Regions from separate parts of the Rhizobium sp. 2YAF20 genome, predicted to be linked through region 3. Evidence: predicted binding sites of a transcription regulator. Region 3 holds the regulator's gene; each other region holds the start of a gene.
The links. The regulator PhoB, encoded in region 3, activates phosphate uptake and scavenging genes when phosphate is short. The targets are predictions, from matches to a motif close to TGTCATNNANCTGTCAT.
Positions count from the first base shown of each region.

Region 1 (2,200 bases), on a different contig from region 3:
CTCGGGAATATTAATGCTCGTCGACGTCATCGTCTCATCGATGCCGGCTCCGTCCTTGTCGGTGCCGTAAATGGCGTTGACGGCCTCGGCAGTCAGCGTCGAAGGCGCGCCGTCGAAGACGACCCGACCAGCCGCCATGCCGATGATGCGCTCGCAATAATTGCGCGCCGTGTCCAGCGTGTGAAGGTTAGTGATCACTGTAATGCCTTCGCGCTCGTTGATGTCGCGCAATGCATCCATGACGATCTTTGCGTTCAGGGGGTCGAGGGAGGCGATAGGTTCGTCGGCAAGCAGCATCTTCGGCTGCTGCATCAGGGCACGGGCAATCGCCACGCGCTGCTGCTGTCCGCCCGACAAGGTCCCCGCCATCTGCATCGCCGTCTGCTCGATACCGAGGCGCTCAAGCGCCATGATGGCGTCGATCCGCTCCTCGCGGCTGAAGACGCTGAGGAGGCTCAGAGTGGTCGAGCGATGATTGAGCCGACCGAGCATGACGTTGGTGAGCACGTCGAGGCGCGGTACGAGGTTGAACTGCTGGAAGATCATCGCGCAGTCGCGCTGCCAATTGCGTAGCGCCTTGCCGCGCAGTGCGGAAACCTCGGTACCTGCAAAATGGATCGAGCCGGAGGACGGCACCGCGAGGTGGTTGATCATACGCAGCAGCGTCGATTTCCCGGCGCCGGAGCGGCCGATGATGCCGACCATTTGGCCTTGGGGAATGTCCAGCGTCACAGAATCGACCGCGAGTTTGCTTCCGAACTTGCGCGTCACATTCCTCAGCTCGAACATCCTGCTTTTCCCTAGTCGTTCAACCAGTGTCCAGCTAGGCATTAGCCCCGCTTCGTGAAGCGCAAATGTCATTTTTGTGTAACAACTGTCACAAAGGGGCTGGCAGTTGTCACAATTGCCATTGCGCAGGTTGCAGCCAAACATGTGTGCCTACGCGCCGATACTTACGCAACGGACGTCAGGCCCCGTAACGCGAGAGGAAATCCTCAGCGGAAAGCGCACGAAAATCGGCAAGGGCGGTGCGCAGCCGGTCATGTTCCCAATCCCACCAGGAAAGCCGGTCCATGCCCTCGCCGATGTCCTTGGAAAAGCGCTCGCGAATGAGCTTCGCCGGAACGCCGCCGACGATCGTATAGGGGGCGACGTCCTTCGCCACGACAGCGCCCGCACCGATGACAGCCCCATTGCCGACAGTGACGCCGGGCAGAACCGTCGCGCCGTGGCCGATCCAGACGTCGTGACCGATGACGACGCGATGCTCCCGCCGCCATTCGAAGAAATCCGTCTCCATGTCTGCGTCCGGCCAGTAGTCGGTAGCGCGGTAGGTGAAGTGATGCAGCGTCGCGCGCCAGGTCGGATGATTGGTGGCATTGATGCGCACGGCGGCAGCGATGTTGACGAATTTGCCGATCGTCGTGCACCAGATGGCGCTGTCCTGCATGGCGTAGGAATAATCGCCCATGTCGACCTCATCGATCCGGCAGCGTTCCGAGACTTCGGTATAGCGGCCAAGTCTTGAATTGGTGATGCGTGCGGTCGGATCGATATAGGGCTGCTCGCCAAGTGTTCTGGTCATGATGGTGCCTTTCGGGCGCAGGTTCGCAACGCCCGGCGTCGGCTCAAAAGCGACACGAGGCGGGTCGTGGAAAAGACGAGGCGATGTCAGGCGCCGATGGCGACACGCGACGTTCTTGGTGAGAATATGCTGACATCGAGGATGCGATCGGCAACAGCCTCGCGCACTTCCTCGCCATGGAAGATGCCGAGAAGCGCTACGCCTTTCTTCTTCTTCGCCTCGATCAGCTCGACGACGACGCGCCGGTTCGTGGCATCGAGCGAGGCAGTCGGCTCATCGAGCAGCAGGATCGCATGGTCGGTGATGAAGCCGCGGGCGATGTTGACGCGCTGCTGCTCGCCACCCGAAAATGTCGCCGGCGGCAATTGCCACAGTTCTTCGGGCAAATTGAGCTGCGACAGAAGCTCGCCGGCTCGCGCCCTGGCGGCAGTCGCGGTCTCGCCACGCGCCAGCAGCGGCTCGGCGACGACGTCAATCGTGGCAACCCTAGGCACGGTGCGCAGGAATTGGCTGACATAGCCCATAGTGTAGCGGCGCACGTCGATGACGGTTCTGGGATCGGCGGTCGCCAGATCAACGATACGCCCCTTGTGATTGACAAGGATCTGACCACCG
Region 1 is NZ_JBFRFF010000007.1:122,305-124,504, reverse strand. Features, by position in the region: gene phnC (phosphonate ABC transporter ATP-binding protein) at 1-789, opposite strand, end outside; gene AB4Z52_RS12395 (DapH/DapD/GlmU-related protein) at 968-1,585, opposite strand; gene phnL (phosphonate C-P lyase system protein PhnL) at 1,672-2,200, opposite strand, start outside.
Region 1: the regulator PhoB is predicted to act here: its motif matches at 856-872, upstream of phnC (phosphonate ABC transporter ATP-binding protein).

Region 2 (2,200 bases), on a different contig from region 3:
TGCCCCAGAGGAACGAAAACCCGAAGGTCTGGAAGGTTGGCAAGGCTTCGATGACAAGAACCACAAGGATTGCCAGCAGCAAAAGCACGACAAGAGCAGCCGAGCCAAGCGTCATAAAATAGAAAATCCGATCCTGTATCCGGAATTTCCTGGTGCTGACGCTGGTATCCACTGCCTGGAATCCAGCTGTCTCAGTCGCGTCGGCCATCGGTTTCCCCTTGTCCTGTCACGAAAGGCGGACAGGGCCAAGCCCTGTCCGCCGCAACTTTTCAGCCGAAATTACTTCGTGCCGAAGTCCTTCTTCCAGGACTCTTCGACAACCTTGACAACCGCTTCCGGAACAGGAAGGTAAGACAGGCCAGTCGCTTCCTTCTGGCCCTTTTCATAGGCCCACTTGAAGAATTTCAGGGCTTCATCGTTGGCAGCGGCATCGGCCGGCTTCTTGTAAAGCATGACCCAGGTCGAAGCTGCAATCGGCCAGCTCTTTTCGCCCGGCTGATTGGTGATGATCAGGTTGAAGTTCTTGGCATGGGCCCAATCGGCGCTCGAAGCAGCAGCCTCGAACGTATTGAGGCTCGGCTCGATAACCTTGCCGGCAGCATTCTTCATCTTCGCAAAACCGATGTGGTTGGCAACGACATAGGAATATTCGACGTAGGAGATCGAACCAGCCGTCTGGTTGACAGTGGTGGAAACGCCTTCAGAACCCTTGGCGCCGAAGCCGACCGGCCATTCGACCGTCGTGTTCGAACCAGCCTTTTCCTTCCACTCTGGCGAAACTTTCGACAGGTAATCGGTGAAGTTGAAGGTCGTGCCCGAGCTGTCGGCGCGATAAACGACGGAGATCGCCGTGGAAGGCAGCTTCAGGTCGGGGTTGAGGGCCTTGATGGCCGCGTCGTCCCACTTGGCAATCTTGCCAAGAAAGATGTCGGCCAGCGTCTTTCCGTCGAGAACGAGTTCGCCCGGCTTTACGCCGGCAATGTTATAGGAAACGACGATGCCGCCGGAGATCATCGGGAACTGGGCAACGCCGTTCTTCTCGAGGTCAGCGTCGCTCATCGGCTTGTCCGAAGCGGCGAATACAATGGTCTTGTCGACGAGCTGCTTTATGCCGGCGCCCGAGCCGACCGACTGGTAGTTGACGGCGTTGCTCGTCGCAGCCTTATAGTTTTCGGCCCACTTGGACATAACTGGCGCGATGAAGCTCGAGCCGGCGCCGGTGAGGTCGGCAGCCGAGGCCGAAGCAGCCATGGCGACGACGAGGCCTGCAGAGAGGCAAAGCGAACGAATTTTGTGGTTAAACATGTTAAACTCACTTCCTCAAGTGATGAAAGGATGGCGAGGGAGCAGACGCACGGATATCCAGATAGTTCATCGGACGCGTCAATCTCCCAGCGACACGGATGGCTCTATAGTTGCAATGTTTCAGTTTGATGACAGTTTCGTGAAAGCCAAATGACACGCTTTTCCGGGCATGGAACAACTTCTGGAGATGCTGCCATCCGGTATACGAAGCCTCATGCGAGGATGTAGCTGTCGTGCTCTGAAACTAGCTCACGCTCTTCCAATGAAACCACTGCCTTACAAGCGGATCACATAGTCCTTGCGAGTCGTTTCAACCACTTCCCAGGTTCCGTTGAAGCCGGGTCTCAAGATCATGCGATCGCCGGCGCGCAGATGGAAGGCTTCGCCGTCGTCCTCGGTGACAACGGAGTAGCCCGAAAGAACGTTGAAGTACTCCCACTCGTCGTAGGCGATGCGCCACTTTCCAGGCGTCGCCTCCCATATGCCGGCATGGAGACCGCCGTCAGCTTCTTCGACGTTCCAGGTCCTGAATTGGGGGGTGCCCGAGATGAGCCGATCGGGCGCAGGAGCGCCCATCTCCGGCTCGATCTCCGCAATATCAAGTCTTGCATGGTTGGCCATGGCATCCTCGCTGGAAGCGGAGCTGCGAGCAATCGCGGCCCCTCGCCTCATACTATCTTCGACAGGGACTGTTGGAGATCGGCAATGATGTCCTTGACGTCCTCGAGGCCGATCGACAACCGCACGACGTCAGGCCCGGCTCCGGCCTCGATCTTCTGTTCGTCAGTCAGCTGCTTGTGCGTGGTCGATGCCGGGTGAATGACGAGCGAGCGCGTGTCGCCGATATTGGCGAGGTGGGAAAAGAGCTCCAGTCCTTCGACCAAAGCCTTGCCGG
Region 2 is NZ_JBFRFF010000004.1:96,179-98,378, forward strand. Features, by position in the region: gene pstC (phosphate ABC transporter permease subunit PstC) at 1-208, opposite strand, end outside; gene pstS (phosphate ABC transporter substrate-binding protein PstS) at 280-1,305, opposite strand; gene AB4Z52_RS08030 (cupin domain-containing protein) at 1,582-1,926, opposite strand; gene AB4Z52_RS08035 (O-acetylhomoserine aminocarboxypropyltransferase) at 1,974-2,200, opposite strand, start outside.
Region 2: the regulator PhoB is predicted to act here: its motif matches at 1,445-1,461, upstream of pstS (phosphate ABC transporter substrate-binding protein PstS).

Region 3 (2,200 bases):
CGGATTGCATAACGGCCCTCGTGGGCTGACACTGTCTCCGACATCTCATTTCAACTGAGGACCGAAACATGGCTTCGACCCATATTTTTTCCGCCTATGACGACGACCTGAAGTTTCTTTCGCGTCGCATCTCCGAAATGGGCGGCCTTGCCGAGCAGATGGTCAGCGATTCCGTCCGCGCCCTTGTCAATGGCGATGTCGCACTGGCTCAGAAAGTCATCTCCGACGATACCATTCTCGATCATGCCGAACGCGAAGTTGGCGACAAGGCGATCACGACGATCGCACGCCGCCAGCCGATGGCAGCGGACCTTAGAGAAATCATGGGCTCCATCCGCATCGCTTCCGACCTCGAGCGTGTCGGCGATCTTGGCAAGAACACTGCCAAGCGCGTCATCGCAGTCCAGGGCACCGGCGTTCCCCGCCGCCTCGGCCGCGGCATCGAGCATCTCTCCGAACTGGCGCTCGTCCAGCTCAAGGAAGTGCTCGACGTCTATACCACGCGCTCGGCCGATCGGGCTGTCGCCATCCGCGAGCGCGACGAGGAAATCGACGCGATGTACACCTCGCTGTTCCGCGAGATGTTGACCTACATGATGGAAGACCCACGCAATATCACCACCTGCACCCATCTCCTTTTCTGCGCCAAGAATATCGAGCGCATCGGCGACCACGCCACCAACATCGCCGAGACGATCTACTACATGGCGACCGGCGCACAGCCGGAAGGCGAACGCCCCAAGGACGATACCGCCAACACCGTTGGCGCGGTAACGGAATAGCGCTTGCGCCTTTGAAGGAGACCAGAACAGCATGGTTCCAAGAGTTGCCGTTGTAGAAGATGAGGAAGCGCTCAGCGTGCTGCTGCGCTACAATCTCGAGGCCGAAGGCTTCGAGGTCGATACGATCCTGCGGGGAGATGAGGCCGAGCTTCGTCTTCAGGAGCGCACCCCCGATCTTCTGATCCTCGACTGGATGCTGCCCGGCGTGTCCGGCATCGAGCTCTGCCGCCGGCTGCGCATGCGGCCGGACACGGAGCGCCTGCCGATCATCATGCTGACCGCTCGTGGCGAGGAGAGCGAACGCGTGCGTGGCCTGTCTACGGGCGCCGACGACTATGTCGTAAAGCCTTTCTCGACTCCGGAACTGATGGCGCGTGTCAAGGCGATGCTGCGCCGCGCCCGTCCAGAGGTCCTGTCTTCCTTGCTGAAATGCGGAGACATCGAGCTCGATCGGGAAACGCATCGCGTGCACCGCAAGAGCCGCGAGGTTCGCCTCGGGCCGACGGAGTTCCGCCTGCTGGAATTCCTGATGTCCTCGCCGGGCCGCGTCTTCTCGCGCTCGCAGCTGCTCGACGGCGTCTGGGGACATGACATCTATGTCGACGAACGCACCGTCGATGTACATGTCGGCCGCCTGCGCAAGGCGCTCAACTTCTCCAACATGCAGGACGTCATCCGCACCGTTCGTGGTGCGGGCTATTCGATGGAAGCCTGATGTTCAGGTGACGAAAGTTGAAACGGAAAACGGGCCTCGCGGCCCGTTTTTCATTGATGCGCGCAAAGCTGTTAGCGAGCCGCCCTGCGTCGCTCGTGAACGGGCTGGTAAGCCATCTTCTGATGATAGCTGCAATAGGGCGAAGCATCGGGCGATTCATGGCCGCAGAAGTGAAAATCGTCCTTCAGCGGGTCGCCGACCGGCCATTTGCAGGTACGCTCCGTCAATTCCGTCAGACCGAGACGCATCGAGATCGGAACGACAACATTGGAAGCCGGGCGATATGAGACTTCCGGAGCTGCGTCGACGTCGACTTCTTCCTTGAGCATCGCCGAGCCCTGCTGGCGCGCGACCGTGCGGGTCGTAACCCCGCGGGAACCGAAGTTCGAGGACCGGGGGGGCGTGACATTTCGCTTCGGCGCTCGAGCAGAGGTTGCAGAGCCGCCCGACTTGGCTCGGCCTGGCAAGTTAAGGCGATGCACCTTGCCAATAACCGCGTTCCGGCTGACGCCACCGAGCTGCGCTGCAATCTGGCTGGCGCTAAGCCCTTCGGCCCAAAGCTTTGTGAGCCGTTCTACACGCTCGTCTGTCCAATTCATGCCCTGCCTCCGCCTAGCGCTTCCTGATGGCAGAATCCTTCGCCATTGCCCCGATGCAGTCGGGACCTAAAACGCTTTTAAATTGTGGTGACTAGTTCCGCCGC
Region 3 is NZ_JBFRFF010000005.1:180,830-183,029, forward strand. Features, by position in the region: gene phoU (phosphate signaling complex protein PhoU) at 69-782, shown strand; gene phoB (phosphate regulon transcriptional regulator PhoB) at 814-1,497, shown strand; gene AB4Z52_RS10085 (GcrA family cell cycle regulator) at 1,569-2,096, opposite strand.